2 regions of the Chengkuizengella sp. SCS-71B genome follow, and region 2 is predicted to be linked to the other one. Evidence: a T-box and tRNA genes for the amino acid it is inferred to sense, from the RefSeq annotation. Region 2 holds a T-box; the other holds one or more tRNA genes.
What was found. A T-box is a leader RNA that pairs with one kind of tRNA and senses whether it is charged. The one in region 2 lies ahead of pheS (phenylalanine--tRNA ligase subunit alpha), so its partner is inferred to be a tRNA-Phe.
Positions count from the first base shown of each region.

Region 1: it has a tRNA-Phe gene. The T-box ahead of pheS (phenylalanine--tRNA ligase subunit alpha) is inferred to sense a tRNA for this amino acid. The anticodon was not compared.

Region 1 covers NZ_JAZHSH010000001.1:3,458,917-3,466,326, forward strand. The annotation lists gene VQL36_RS16950 (nucleotidyltransferase domain-containing protein) at 1-447, opposite strand, end outside; tRNA gene VQL36_RS16955 (tRNA-Leu) at 592-678, opposite strand; tRNA gene VQL36_RS16960 (tRNA-Arg) at 856-932, opposite strand; tRNA gene VQL36_RS16965 (tRNA-Leu) at 943-1,031, opposite strand; tRNA gene VQL36_RS16970 (tRNA-Cys) at 1,055-1,128, opposite strand; tRNA gene VQL36_RS16975 (tRNA-Gly) at 1,138-1,212, opposite strand; tRNA gene VQL36_RS16980 (tRNA-Gln) at 1,217-1,291, opposite strand; tRNA gene VQL36_RS16985 (tRNA-His) at 1,293-1,368, opposite strand; tRNA gene VQL36_RS16990 (tRNA-Trp) at 1,401-1,474, opposite strand; tRNA gene VQL36_RS16995 (tRNA-Tyr) at 1,480-1,564, opposite strand; tRNA gene VQL36_RS17000 (tRNA-Thr) at 1,569-1,644, opposite strand; tRNA gene VQL36_RS17005 (tRNA-Phe) at 1,664-1,739, opposite strand; tRNA gene VQL36_RS17010 (tRNA-Asp) at 1,881-1,957, opposite strand; tRNA gene VQL36_RS17015 (tRNA-Met) at 1,969-2,045, opposite strand; tRNA gene VQL36_RS17020 (tRNA-Val) at 2,055-2,130, opposite strand; tRNA gene VQL36_RS17025 (tRNA-Glu) at 2,301-2,375, opposite strand; tRNA gene VQL36_RS17030 (tRNA-Ser) at 2,397-2,488, opposite strand; tRNA gene VQL36_RS17035 (tRNA-Asn) at 2,490-2,565, opposite strand; rRNA gene VQL36_RS17040 (23S ribosomal RNA) at 2,736-5,670, opposite strand; rRNA gene VQL36_RS17045 (16S ribosomal RNA) at 5,858-7,410, opposite strand, start outside.
Region 2 covers NZ_JAZHSH010000001.1:715,444-722,853, reverse strand. The annotation lists gene pheT (phenylalanine--tRNA ligase subunit beta) at 1-238, opposite strand, end outside; gene pheS (phenylalanine--tRNA ligase subunit alpha) at 260-1,294, opposite strand; T-box leader at 1,397-1,635, opposite strand; tRNA gene VQL36_RS03575 (tRNA-Gly) at 1,791-1,864, opposite strand; tRNA gene VQL36_RS03570 (tRNA-Pro) at 1,879-1,955, opposite strand; gene VQL36_RS03565 (NAD(P)/FAD-dependent oxidoreductase) at 2,048-3,106, shown strand; gene VQL36_RS03560 (aldo/keto reductase) at 3,140-4,069, shown strand; gene VQL36_RS03555 (MerR family transcriptional regulator) at 4,189-4,953, shown strand; gene VQL36_RS03550 (arylamine N-acetyltransferase) at 5,340-6,191, opposite strand; gene VQL36_RS03545 (alanyl-tRNA editing protein) at 6,597-7,410, shown strand, end outside.

The DNA.
Region 1 (7,410 bases), 2.7 Mb from region 2:
CATTACATTTTGAGAAGTAATTAGATCTTCCAACTGATCAGTAATTTCAAATCTTGCAAAATTCAATTCATCAAAACTCCAGCTAGGTGGACCTTTAATAAGTCTTTCTTCACACATTTTTTTAATGGACACAGCTTTTCCATTGTCCTTAACCACAAATCCCTTAGTAATGATTATATAAATTGTAGGTAGAGCATAGCTATCATTTTTATTCATAAATTCATTAAAACTACTTAAATTAAACCCAAATACCTCTGCTGGCCATGGGGCATAATCATATACCTTTCTAAAGTGAAGACTAATTTCATTATCAAAAATAACAATATCTAAATCAGAATTCTTTTTAATACTTTCCTTTTTTGCACTCGCAGCTAAAAAAGCAGCACTGCAATTTGGAAAATTCATCTCCACAAATTTTGTAGCCGCTTCTATAGGAGTTTGATTCATTAACATACACCACCAAAAAATAAATATATACAATTGTATGAATAAATCAAGAGAATAGTGCATCAAGTAAAGTACTGTTCCTATAAAAAAATAATAAAAATAAAAAAACATCCATTTTAGAAATGAATGTTGTTTATGTATGTTTGGTACCGGTGAAGGGACTCGAACCCCCACTCCATTGCTGGAAACGGATTTTGAGTCCGTCGCGTCTGCCAATTCCGCCACACCGGCATATATTTATTAAATTAAAATTTTTCTCACTGCGTTTAGTATTTCAAAGGTGTTTCAATGGCACGCCCTGAGAGGTACAGTTACCTTACTTCGATGTCTTTGCTTTCGAGGCTTATGCTCCGACGAACTCTAACGTTCGAATTGTCTCAATGCGTTTAGTCTATCATGAAGTTTAAATGGCACGCCCTGAGAGATTCGAACTCCCGACCTTTTGATTCGTAGTCAAACGCTCTATCCAGCTGAGCTAAGGGCGTAAAATAAAAATGGTGCCGAGGACCGGAGTCGAACCGGTACGGTAGTCACCTACCGCAGGATTTTAAGTCCTGTGCGTCTGCCAATTCCGCCACCCCGGCACATATACTATCCTATTAATTTGTGGAGGCGCCACCCAGATTTGAACTGGGGATAAAGCTTTTGCAGAGCTCTGCCTTACCACTTGGCTATGGCGCCAAAATATAATGGAGCGGACGACGAGATTCGAACTCGCGACCCTCGCCTTGGCAAGGCGATGCTCTACCACTGAGCCACGTCCGCGTAATGGCTGGGGATACAGGATTCGAACCTGTGCATGACGGAGTCAAAGTCCGTTGCCTTACCGCTTGGCTAATCCCCAATGGGGCGATCGAAGGGAATCGAACCCTCGAATGCCGGAGCCACAATCCGGTGCGTTAACCACTTCGCCACGACCGCCGCAATAACTTAAGTTTTTCTTAAAATCTTTCTGGCAGGGGCAGCAGGAATTGAACCCACACTAACGGTTTTGGAGACCGCTGTTCTACCTTTAAACTATGCCCCTATATATGGTGGAGGATGATGGATTCGAACCACCGAACCCGATGGGAACAGATTTACAGTCTGCTGCGTTTGGCCACTTCGCTAATCCTCCAAAATGGTGCCGTCGAGAGGACTTGAACCCCCAACCTACTGATTACAAGTCAGTTGCTCTACCAGTTGAGCTACAACGGCGTTTATTTCTCTTAGAAAATGGTGGCTCGAGACAGAATCGAACTGCCGACACGAGGATTTTCAGTCCTCTGCTCTACCGACTGAGCTATCGAGCCTTACTTTGCCTACTTAATAATGATTGTAATGGCGGAGCTGACGGGATACTCTTCACTTCGTTACGAGATTGCGATGTAACCCTTTCGAAGTTTATGCTCCAACGAACCCATTGGGTTCATCATCCCTTGTTATGTTTTAAATGGCGGAGCTGACGGGATTCGAACCCGCGATCTCCTGCGTGACAGGCAGGCATGTTAGGCCTCTACACCACAGCTCCACATTATTATTTGGTTGCGGGGGCAGGATTTGAACCTACGACCTTCGGGTTATGAGCCCGACGAGCTACCAGACTGCTCCACCCCGCGATAATATTATGGTGGACGCTGACGGGATCGAACCGCCGACCCTCTGCTTGTAAGGCAGATGCTCTCCCAGCTGAGCTAAGCGTCCATATGTACTTGTTTAGCATTTGGGATTTCATTATCCCTTGATGCTTTACTTTAGGTGGTGACCCGTACGGGATACTCTTCATTTCATTACGAGACTGCGATGCAATCACATATAAAGATTATGCTCCGACGAACCCTAGGATTCATTATCCCTTGATGCTTTACTTTAGGTGGTGACCCGTACGGGATTCGAACCCGTGTTACCGCCGTGAAAGGGCGGTGTCTTAACCGCTTGACCAACGGGCCTAATATATATGTTAACCTGAGTGGCGGAGAGAGAGGGATTCGAACCCTCGAGACGCTTGTGACGCCTACACGATTTCCAATCGTGCTCCTTCGGCCAGCTCGGACACCTCTCCATGGCTCCCCGAACAGGACTCGAACCTGTGACAACTCGGTTAACAGCCGAGTGCTCTACCAACTGAGCTATCAGGGAATGTTTAGAGAAACTCGCTTCAGGGTGTTCCCTGAAAACTAGATGCGAAACAAAGAGTAAATAAAACGTCACAAATGCGAGTTTATCAAATGATTAGTCAAATGTCAATACATATTTGCGAGTAATTATTGGAACTTCAACCTAGTACCAATATTACTATTTAAGTTTACTTGGATAAGCCCTCGACCGATTAGTATTCGTCAGCTCCATGCATTGCTGCACTTCCACCCCGAACCTATCAACCTCGTCGTCTTCAAGGGGTCTTACTAAATTGGGAAATCTCATCTTGAGGGGGGCTTCACGCTTAGATGCTTTCAGCGCTTATCCCTTCCGTACTTGGCTACCCAGCTATGCTTCTGGCGAAACAACTGGTACACCAGCGGTACGTCCATCCCGGTCCTCTCGTACTAAGGACAGCTCCTCTCAAATTTCCTACGCCCACGACAGATAGGGACCGAACTGTCTCACGACGTTCTGAACCCAGCTCGCGTACCGCTTTAATGGGCGAACAGCCCAACCCTTGGGACCTACTTCAGCCCCAGGATGCGATGAGCCGACATCGAGGTGCCAAACCTCCCCGTCGATGTGGACTCTTGGGGGAGATAAGCCTGTTATCCCCAGGGTAGCTTTTATCCGTTGAGCGATGGCCCTTCCATTCGGTACCACCGGATCACTAAGCCCGACTTTCGTCCCTGCTCGACCTGTACGTCTTGCAGTCAAGCTCCCTTATGCCTTTGCACTCTTCGAATGATTTCCAACCATTCTGAGGGAACCTTAGGGCGCCTCCGTTACGCTTTAGGAGGCGACCGCCCCAGTCAAACTACCCGCCTGACACGGTCCCCGACCCTGATTCAAGGGCCTAGGTTAGAACTCGAATACGATCAGGGTGGTATCCCAAGGGCGCCTCCACCGATGCTTGCGCACCAGCTTCCAAGGCTCCCACCTATCCTGTACAAATCGTACCCCAGTTCAATATCAGGTTGTAGTAAAGCTCCATGGGGTCTTTCCGTCTTGTCGCGGGTAACCAGCATCTTCACTGGTATTAAAATTTCACCGGATCTCTCGTTGAGACAGCGCCCAAATCGTTACGCCATTCGTGCGGGTCAGAATTTACCTGACAAGGAATTTCGCTACCTTAGGACCGTTATAGTTACGGCCGCCGTTTACTGGGGCTTCGGTTCATAGCTTCGCCTAAAACGGCTAACCATTCCCCTTAACCTTCCAGCACCGGGCAGGCGTCAGCCCGTATACTTCGCCTTACGGCTTCGCACAGACCTGTGTTTTTGCTAAACAGTCGCTTGGGCCTTTTCACTGCGGCTCCCTCGGGCTATACACCCTAACGGAGCACCCCTTCTCCCGAAGTTACGGGGTCATTTTGCCGAGTTCCTTAACGAGAGTTCTTCCGCGCGCCTTAGAATTCTCTTCTCGCCTACCTGTGTCGGTTTGCGGTACGGGCACCTTCACCTGGCTAGAGGCTTTTCTTGGCAGCATGAGTGCGAGTTCTTCGGTACTACAATTTTCCCTCCTCATCACAGCTCAGCCTTATCAGTGTGCGGATTTGCCTACACACCAGCCTTACTGCTTGAACAGACTTATCCATCAGTCTGCAACTGTTCCCTTCTGCGTCACCCCAATTGCTCATAACGGTTTACGGTGGTACAGGAATTTCAACCTGTTGTCCTTCGATTACGCCTTTCGGCCTCACCTTAGGTCCCGACTTACCCTGAGCGGACGAGCCTTCCTCAGGAAACCTTGGGCTTTCGGCGGACAAGATTCTCACTTGTCTTTTCGTTACTTATACCGGCATTCTCACTTGTGTACAGTCCAGCACTCCTTACGGTATACCTTCAATCCATACACAACGCTCCCCTACCCCTGATACCATTGTATCAAGCCATAGCTTCGGTGGTGTGTTTAGCCCCGTTACATTTTCGGCGCAGAGTCACTCGACCAGTGAGCTATTACGCACTCTTTCAATGGTGGCTGCTTCTAAGCCAACATCCTGGTTGTCTGTGCAACTCCACATCCTTTCCCACTTAACACACACTTGGGGACCTTAGCTGATGGTCTGGGCTGTTTCCCTTTTGACGATGGATCTTAGCACTCACCGTCTGACTCCTGGGGTTTAAAGTCTATGGCATTCGGAGTTTGACTGAGCTTGGTAACCCTTGACGGGCCCCGCACCCAATCAGTGCTCTACCTCCACGACTCACCCCCAAGGCTAGCCCTAAAGCTATTTCGGGGAGAACCAGCTATTTCCGAGTTCGATTGGAATTTCTCCGCTACCCCCACCTCATCCCCTCATTTTTCAACATAAGTGGGTTCGGGCCTCCAGTGAGTGTTACCTCACCTTCACCCTGGACAGGGGTAGATCACACGGTTTCGGGTCTACGTCAACATACTCATACCGCCCTATTCAGACTCGCTTTCGCTGCGGCTCCAGCTCTTCACTTTAACCTTGCATGCTAACGTAACTCGCCGGTTCATTCTACAAAAGGCACGCCATCACCCATTAAACGGGCTCTGACTTCTTGTAAGCACACGGTTTCAGGTTCTATTTCACTCCCCTCCCGGGGTCCTTTTCACCTTTCCCTCACGGTACTGCTTCACTATCGGTCGCTAGGGAGTATTTAGCCTTGGCAGATGGTCCTGCCAGATTCATACGGGGTTTCACGTGCCCCGCACTACTCGGGATCCACTCCGGAGAGAATGATTTTTTAGTTACAGGACTTTTACCCTCTTTGGTTCGCCTTTCCAGACGCTTCACCTAAATCATTCCTTTGTAACTCCATGTGGAGTGTCCCACAACCCCAACAGGCAAGCCTGTTGGTTTGGGCTAATCCGCGTTCGCTCGCCGCTACTGACGGAATCACTTTTGTTTTCTCTTCCTCAGGGTACTTAGATGTTTCAGTTCCCCTGGTCTGCCTCCGCTAGACCTATGTATTCAGTCTAGGGTACGTACCTATTACAGTACGTGGGTTCCCCCATTCGGACATCCCCGGATCGAGGTCTGCTTACGACTCCCCGAGGCATTTCGTTGTTCGCCACGTCCTTCTTCGGCTCCTAGCGCCTAGGCATCCTCCGTGTGCTCTTAATAGCTTAACCATATCGGATGCGCCGATTAAAACTAGTCACTTCCATGTGACTAACATCGGCACCAGCACATCGTGTGCTGGGAATTCCATTGCTAATCATGTTTCTTTGCTTTCGCTATCTAGTTTTCAAGGAACAATTCTTACTTTGAGAGCTTGCACTCTCAAAACTGAAAACGAGTGAACTGTATTCTCCATAGAAAGGAGGTGATCCAGCCGCACCTTCCGATACGGCTACCTTGTTACGACTTCACCCCAATCATCTACCCCACCTTCGGCGGCTGGCTCCCCAAGGGGTTACCTCACCGACTTCGGGTGTTGTAAACTCTCGTGGTGTGACGGGCGGTGTGTACAAGACCCGGGAACGTATTCACCGCGGCATGCTGATCCGCGATTACTAGCAATTCCGACTTCATGCAGGCGAGTTGCAGCCTGCAATCCGAACTGAGATCGGCTTTGTTGGGATTGGCTCCACCTCGCGGCTTCGCTGCCCTTTGTACCGACCATTGTAGTACGTGTGTAGCCCAGGTCATAAGGGGCATGATGATTTGACGTCATCCCCACCTTCCTCCGGTTTGTCACCGGCAGTCACCTTAGAGTGCCCAACTTCACTTGCTGGCAACTAAGATTAAGGGTTGCGCTCGTTGCGGGACTTAACCCAACATCTCACGACACGAGCTGACGACAACCATGCACCACCTGTCTCCTTTGTCCCGAAGGAAAGCCATATCTCTACAGCGTTCAAAGGGATGTCAAGACCTGGTAAGGTTCTTCGCGTTGCTTCGAATTAAACCACATACTCCACTGCTTGTGCGGGTCCCCGTCAATTCCTTTGAGTTTCAGTCTTGCGACCGTACTCCCCAGGCGGAATGCTTAATGTGTTAACTTCGGCACCAAGGGTATCGAAACCCCTAACACCTAGCATTCATCGTTTACGGCGTGGACTACCAGGGTATCTAATCCTGTTCGCTCCCCACGCTTTCGCGCCTCAGCGTCAGTTACAGACCAGAGAGTCGCCTTCGCCACTGGTGTTCCTCCACATCTCTACGCATTTCACCGCTACACGTGGAATTCCACTCTCCTCTTCTGCACTCAAGCTCACCAGTTTCCAGTGCGACTCGGAGTTGAGCTCCGAGTTTAAACACCAGACTTAATGGGCCGCCTGCGCGCCCTTTACGCCCAATAATTCCGGACAACGCTTGCCCCCTACGTATTACCGCGGCTGCTGGCACGTAGTTAGCCGGGGCTTTCTTCTCAGGTACCGTCTAAGCAAATGCAGTTAACATCTGCCTTCTCTTCCCTGGCAACAGAGCTTTACGATCCGAAAACCTTCTTCACTCACGCGGCGTTGCTCCGTCAGACTTTCGTCCATTGCGGAAGATTCCCTACTGCTGCCTCCCGTAGGAGTCTGGGCCGTGTCTCAGTCCCAGTGTGGCCGATCACCCTCTCAGGTCGGCTACGCATCGTCGCCTTGGTGAGCCCTTACCTCACCAACTAGCTAATGCGCCGCAGGTCCATCTCTAAGCGAGAGCTTACACCCTCTTTCTTCATCTCATCATGCGATCAAATGACCTTATCCGGTATTAGCTAATGTTTCCACTAGTTATCCCAGGCTTATAGGCAGGTTACCTACGTGTTACTCACCCGTCCGCCACTAAGAACATTAAAAAGCAAGCTTTTTAATCTCTTCGTTCGACTTGCATGTATTAGGCACGCCGCCAGCGTTCGTCCTGAGCCAGGATCAAACTCTCCA
Region 2 (7,410 bases):
AAATAATTTGAAGTTCTTCTTCTTGACCAACATCTACAGTACATAGGTTTAATTTATCTGCATTCGGATGTTTTTCACACGTTTTTACATATCCGACAACTACACCTGTAACACCTTTATTTAATTTTTCAACAACATCAACTTCTACTCCGCTGCGTGTTAATTTTTCTGCTAAATCTGAAGCCGTATATCCTGATACATCCACATATTCAGCTAACCATTGATAAGATACTTTCATCTATTTTCACTTCCTTCTCTTCTATATTCGAACAAATTGATTTAAGAAACGTAAGTCATTCGTAAAGAAATGGCGGATATCATCGATGCCATATTTCAACATCGCTATTCTTTCTACACCCATTCCGAAAGCGAAACCACTATATTCATTTGGATCATACCCTGCCATTTCTAATACGCGAGGATGAACCATACCTGATCCTAGTATCTCGATCCAGCCTGTTTGTTTACAAATACGACACCCTTCACCTTTACAACTTGCACAAGTAATATCCACCTCTGCACTTGGTTCCGTAAATGGGAAGAAGCTTGGACGTAAGCGAATTTGTGTATCTTTACCGTACATTTCTTGTACGAACTGTAACAACGTACCTTTTAGGTCACTCATTCTAACGTTTTTATCAATGACTAATCCTTCGATTTGAGTGAAAACGTGAGAGTGAGTTGCATCATCATCGTCTCTTCGATACACTCGACCCGGACAAATAATTTTTACTGGAACTTCCCCTTTTTTCGCTTCCATCGTTCTGATCTGTACTGGAGAAGTATGAGTTCTCATTAAAAGCTCTTCAGTAATATAAAAAGTATCTTGCATATCTCTAGCTGGATGGTCTTTAGGTAAGTTTAATGCTTCAAAATTATAATAATCCTGTTCGACCTCTGGTCCTTCTTCTACCGTATATCCCATACCAACGAAAATATCTTCAATATCTTGAATAACTTTATTAAGTGGATGAATGGCTCCTTGAGATGGCTTTCTTCCTGGTAAAGTGATATCAATCGTTTCTTCTTTTAAGCGATTTTCTAATTCTCTTTGTGAAATTTGATCTTGCTTCAACTGAATTCCATTCCCAATCGCTGAACGAACTTCATTGGCAACTTGTCCGATGACAGGTCTTTCCTCGTTTGAAAGCTTACCCATGCCTCTTAAAATCTCAGTTAATGGTCCTTTTTTCCCTAAATATTTCACTCTTAATTCATTCAGTGCTTTGCTGTCATTAACATTCTCAAGCTCCTTTAGAGCTTCCAGTTTTAGTGCTTCTAATTGTTCTTTCATTATTTACCCTCCTTCAAATGTATCGACAAAACTGACTATTCCAAATCCAAAAAGTGAAAAACAACCGCAGATGTCATTGCATCAAAAAAGACTCCTTCATCCGTAAGGGACGAAAGAGCCGTGGTACCACCCTAATTAGAACATTCAATGGCTATGAATATTCTCACTTCATTTAAATAACGGTGTATTCACCGGAATACTCTACTTCCAAAAAGTTGGTTTTTTCAAGTTTCTGCTCCGGGGCGAACTTCAGTAGTCTGTTCAAGTAGAAAGGCTCTCAATCTAGGCTTTTCTTCCCTGTATTTGAAGTGCTACTTACTTTTCCCCTTCAATGCATTTTTGTATTTAATTTCAATAACGGTATTATAAGAAAATAAGTTATAAATTGCAAGTAATTTAAGACTTAGTTGTGATTTGTTTCAACTATTCCTTCTAATCTAGAAACAAAAAAACAGAACATTTCTATGCTCTGAACTGAATTAATAGTAATATGTAATGGAGCGGGTGATGGGAATCGAACCCACGCGACCAGCTTGGAAGGCTGGAGTTCTACCATTGAACTACACCCGCATGTAAGGTATTAGTGGTCGGGACGACACGATTTGAACATGCGACCCCTTGGTCCCAAACCAAGTGCTCTACCAAGCTGAGCTACGTCCCGTTATTCATTCATACCTTTTGTTGCGACAAGAATTAATATACCATGACTTAGTATAAAACGCAAATGTTTTTTTATGGGAAGGCGGAAATTTCGTGAATGAATTAGTAAAATTAGATGTCATCGTCATCGGTGCAGGACAGGCAGGGCTAGCCATAGGCTATTATTTAAAAAAATCAAATCTATCTTTTTTATTATTAGATCAAAACGTACAAATAGGAGAAACATGGATTAAACGTTACGATTCTTTAATCTTATTTTCACCTAGAAAGTACAGTAGTTTACCAGGGTTGTCATTTCCAGGCAATCCTAATGGATACCCTAATAAAAATGAAACAGCAGATTATTTAAAAAAATATAAAAAACAGTTTTCCATCCCAGTAGAACTTGATACCCATGTCATACAATTAACAAAAGAAAATGATGTTTTTATTACAGAAACAAACCATAAAACATATCATTCAAAAGTAGTTGTCATTGCTACAGGTCCATTTCAATCTTCCTTCATCCCTAAATTGAAGTGTTCAAGTTTAGATGAGAAAATCATCCAATTACACTCTTCAGAATATAAAAACCCTCAGCAACTGCATAAGGGAAACACATTAGTTGTAGGGGCAGGAAACTCTGGAGCACAAATTGCCGTAGAGCTTAGTAACTCACATGATGTTTATCTCTCCTCTAGTCAAAATTTAAAATTTTCACCACATAAGTTTGCAGGAAAAAGTGTCTTTTGGTGGTTTGAAATACTCAAAATCTATGATGTGTTCCATACAGGAACGAAGTTAGGAGAATGGATCAAAAAACAACCTGAACCCATTATGGGTACTGAATTGAAAGAACTTATTCACCAAAATAAAGTGAAAATAACTGCAAAAACAATATCTATAGATGGGAATAAGGTTACTTTTGAAGATGGAAAAACATTAACTGTAAAGAATATCATATGGGCAACAGGTTTTACACAGAACTTTGATTGGATTAAAATAAATAATGTACTTAATCAAAAAGGGAACCCTTTGCACAAAAGAGGAGTTTCTCAAGTTCCAGGTTTATTTTTCATAGGATTACCATGGTTACATAAAAGACCCTCTGCCCTCCTTGGTGGAGTTGGAGAAGATGCAGAATATATCGTAAAAACTCAAATAAGTGTGTAATTATAATATTTGTATTTAGAGGAGAGAAAATACATGAAATATCGTCGTCTTGGAAAAACGGATTTAAAAGTATCTATTGTTGGAGTAGGAACATGGCAATTTGGAGGGGAATGGGGTAAAACCTATACTGCCCAAGAAGCAGCACAAATTTTAGAAAAAGCAAAAGAGGTTGGCATCAATCTTATTGATACTGCTGAATGTTATGGTGATCATTTATCGGAATCATTAATTGGACAATATTTAAAAAATGAAAAACGAGAAGATTGGGTTGTGGCCACTAAATTTGGACATAAGTTTAACGACTTATTTGAACGTGATCAAGTTTGGAGTGCAAATCAAGTCATCAAGCAGTTGGAAAACTCTTTAAAGGCTCTTCAAACAGATTATATTGATCTGTATCAATTCCACTCTGGTTCAGATGAATACTTCGATAATGATGAATTGTGGACAGCCTTAGACAAACAAATACAAGCAGGGAAAATACGTCATCTTGGAATTTCAATTGGAAGCAACGAAAACATACATCAAACCAATAACGCAACGAAAGTAAACGCAAAAGCGATACAGGTTGTATATAATCGATTAGATCGCAAACCAGAAAATGAAGTATTCCCTTCTTGCCAAGAACAAGATCTTGGTGTATTAGCTAGAGTTCCATTAGCAAGCGGTTATTTAAGTGGAAAATATAAACCAGGTGCTGAGTTCGGTCAGACAGACGTAAGACATCGACATACAGATCGAGATGACAGGCTAAAAATTGTTGAGGAAATCAAACAATATGAAGTTCCTAAAAAGATGGATATGGCTCAATGGGCATTAGCATGGTGTCTCAAACATCCAGCAGTCACTACAGTTATTCCCGGTTGTAAAAATGTGAAGCAAGTTGAGTCAAATACAGCCGCTGTTCAATATATTAGTGATAATCATCCACAGGCTTGGAAGGATGAAGAGGAAGAAAAATAAAGTAAAAATTACGGATAGACCGCTTTTAAATAAAGGCGGTCTATTTTCAAAATAAATTATTTATCTTTTAGTTGACTCTAACCATACGTCATAGCTTACGATGAATTTGGAGGTGATACATCATGTATAAAGTAAAAGAAGTTTCAAACATTGTAGGTGTAAGTGTGCGCACGCTTCACCACTATGATCGAATTGGTCTGCTTGAACCTGAAACAACAACTCCGGCCGGATATAGACTTTATACTGATCAAAACCTCGAAAGACTGCAGCAAATCTTATTTTTTAAGGAAATGGATTTTAGTCTGCAGGAAATTAAAGAGATTTTAGATCGAGCTGACTTTGACAGAAAAGAAGCTCTTAAAACTCACAAAGAAGTGTTATTAAAAAAGAAAAAACGCATCGAGAAAATGATCAAAACGGTAAATAAAACATTAGAGTCAATTGAAGGAGGAATAAAAATGGAAAACAAAGAGATGTTTAACGGGTTTGATATGAAAAAAATTGAAGAACATCAAGCAAAATATGCTGAAGAAGCGAAACAAAAATATGGTGAAAGTTATGAAAAAACTATACAGAAAACAAAAAACTATACAAAAGAAGATTGGAAAAACATCACTGAGGAAGCAAATCACATCTATAGTACGATAGCTTCAAGAATGGAATTCGGACCGGAGGATGAACAGGCTCAAAAAGCTATTCATGAATGGAGACAGCACATTACGAAGTACTATTACGAATGTACGATAGATACCTTTAGAGGGCTTGGAGACATGTACGTTGCAGATGTACGATTTACTAACAATATAGATAAACACAAAGAAGGATTGGCTGAATTTATGAAACAAGTTATGCATATTTATTGTGACAAACAGCAGAAAGATTGATAAAAAAATGATTCAAACTCATACAATCCAGTAAAACCAAACCGCGGAACCCATTCAAGATTGATTCATTCATAAGTTAAAAAAGCTGATATTTCATACCTTCATGCATGTATGAATATCAGCTTTTGAGTGTTGCTTAGTTCCATATATTTTAAAATGTATACCATTTTATTTTTTGTATAACTTAAAACAACAAAAGCCCTACCTCTCTTTTGTCCTTGCGGCTCCGATGACCGCGCCAGTGTGAATCAGTAATACTTACAAACTCTATTAGGGTTATGAGAATTTGAATCATATGGTGAGGAAAAATACCTAATGAGGAACAATCTGAGGTTTAAAGCAACAACTTTTACAAGTTAACATATCTTTCAGTGAAAGTCAATCGATCATTTCTCTTGGAAAATATCTATGCCTAATTCATCTAACACTACTATAGCTCTTCTCACAGGAAGCCTTGGCAAGGAAAACTCTTTATGGATTACACTTTCTATTTCCTCAATATTGCTCAATTTTATTTCTTTCTCTTTTAAATCTAAAGTTCTAATGGTAAGTTTATTATTATTTAGAGATAATGTTCTCCCTTTTTTTATTTGAAATAAATCTACACGAAGTTTCGACATAAAAAAAGCATCCTTTTTAAAAGAGACCTTTATAACCTCATTAAGACCTTGATCAGAACAAATGTGATCTGGATTAAAAATCCAAGCATTATTTACAAATTTTCCATGACGATATCTAGTGAAACGATAATAACCTTCTTGTTCGTCATCTGGAAGTATTTGAATTTCATCTGGTCCATAAGTTGAAAAATTTTTTCTATTTTCAAATCTAACTGGTCTAAAAATTGGCGCGGCCCCACCAAAATCCATATATAATCGCTCAGCTGGAAATTCAGGTAATTTCACTAAAATAGCTGTATGACCTGAACCCAACAGTACTAGATCACAATCATAACCTATGCAAGATAATAATTTTTGAGCATAAGGGTTTAATATGGTGCAAGTTCCTCCAAAATCATTAAATAAATTCTCTACAAACTTTTCTATCGGAGGTACGTAATACTGGTTTGTTTTATAATCAGAAAAATCCAGCAACTTACTGACATTTTCAAAAGGTATTGTAGTAAGATGCCTCTTGCAAAACTGTTCCAAAAACTCATACGATGGAGATTCTGGTATTGTTAAATGCAACTTTTTTAAATATTGAATAACCCAATCTGGTGTTTTTTGTTTATTCATATCAACGACTCCATAACCAATTTATATAGAATTCAATTCATTTCAACATTAAGTTCATTATTAATGATTTTAAAAACATTTTCAAATTGTTTAATCTTTTACAGCAATTCCATGGAGTACATTGTTAGCTTTGTTAGACAAGGATTTATTGTTAAGACAAATAAGTAATCCCTAAATGAAGGTGAATTCAATAAATGATCAGCATTTTCATATATCTTTTCAGCTTTGCAAATTTGAGGTTGTCATATTATCTTCCCTCCATGATTTATAATACCCATTTTATCAGACTAAACGTGAAAAACATAAACAAGACTCATGCAAACTTTAGACTTTATACTCACTTGTACTGTAAAATAAACAATAAGAGGAATTTTATTTAAATCTAGTTTTGAATAGGAGTTCAAGATGACAAATAAACTTTTTTACTCAAATCCATTTTTAAAAACGTGGGAAACAAACATAAAAGAGATAAATGAACGAAACAATCAATATATCATTCAGTTAGAAGAAACTGCTTTTTATCCTGAAGGTGGTGGACAACCTGCCGATAAAGGAACGATCAATGGGATTCAAGTATTAGATGTACAGGAGCAAAATGGAGCTATTTATCATACTCTGAATGAATTACCTGAAGACGAGCTTTTAAAATGTGAAATTGATTGGAAACACCGTTTAGAACACATGCAGCACCATACTGGGCAGCACCTTTTATCAGCGGTATGTATTGAATTATATGATGCCCATACCATCAGTTTCCATCTTGGAGTAGAAACCGTCACAATTGACTTAAATGTTCAGCATTTATCCAAAGAACAACTAGATCATATGGAACATCAAACGAATTTATACATTTTTGAAAATAGACCTGTTAAAACATATATGGTTGGAAAAGAAGATCTTTCAAGTTTACCCCTTAGAAAAACCCCTGAGGTAGAAGAAAATATTCGGATTGTAGAAATAGATGGCATTGATATATCTGCCTGCTGTGGCACGCATGTAGAATCAACGGGACAAATCGGAATGATGAAAGTATTAAAAACTGAAAAACACCGTGGCGGAATTCGACTTTATTTTAAGTGTGGGTATAGGGCTTTGGCGGATTATGATGCGACTCATCAAGTATTAATGTCAGCAGGAGCTAAATTAAATGCAAATCGAGATACGTTGTTAGCAAGACTTGATCAAATAGAACTGGATCAAAAACAGCTTCAAAAACAAC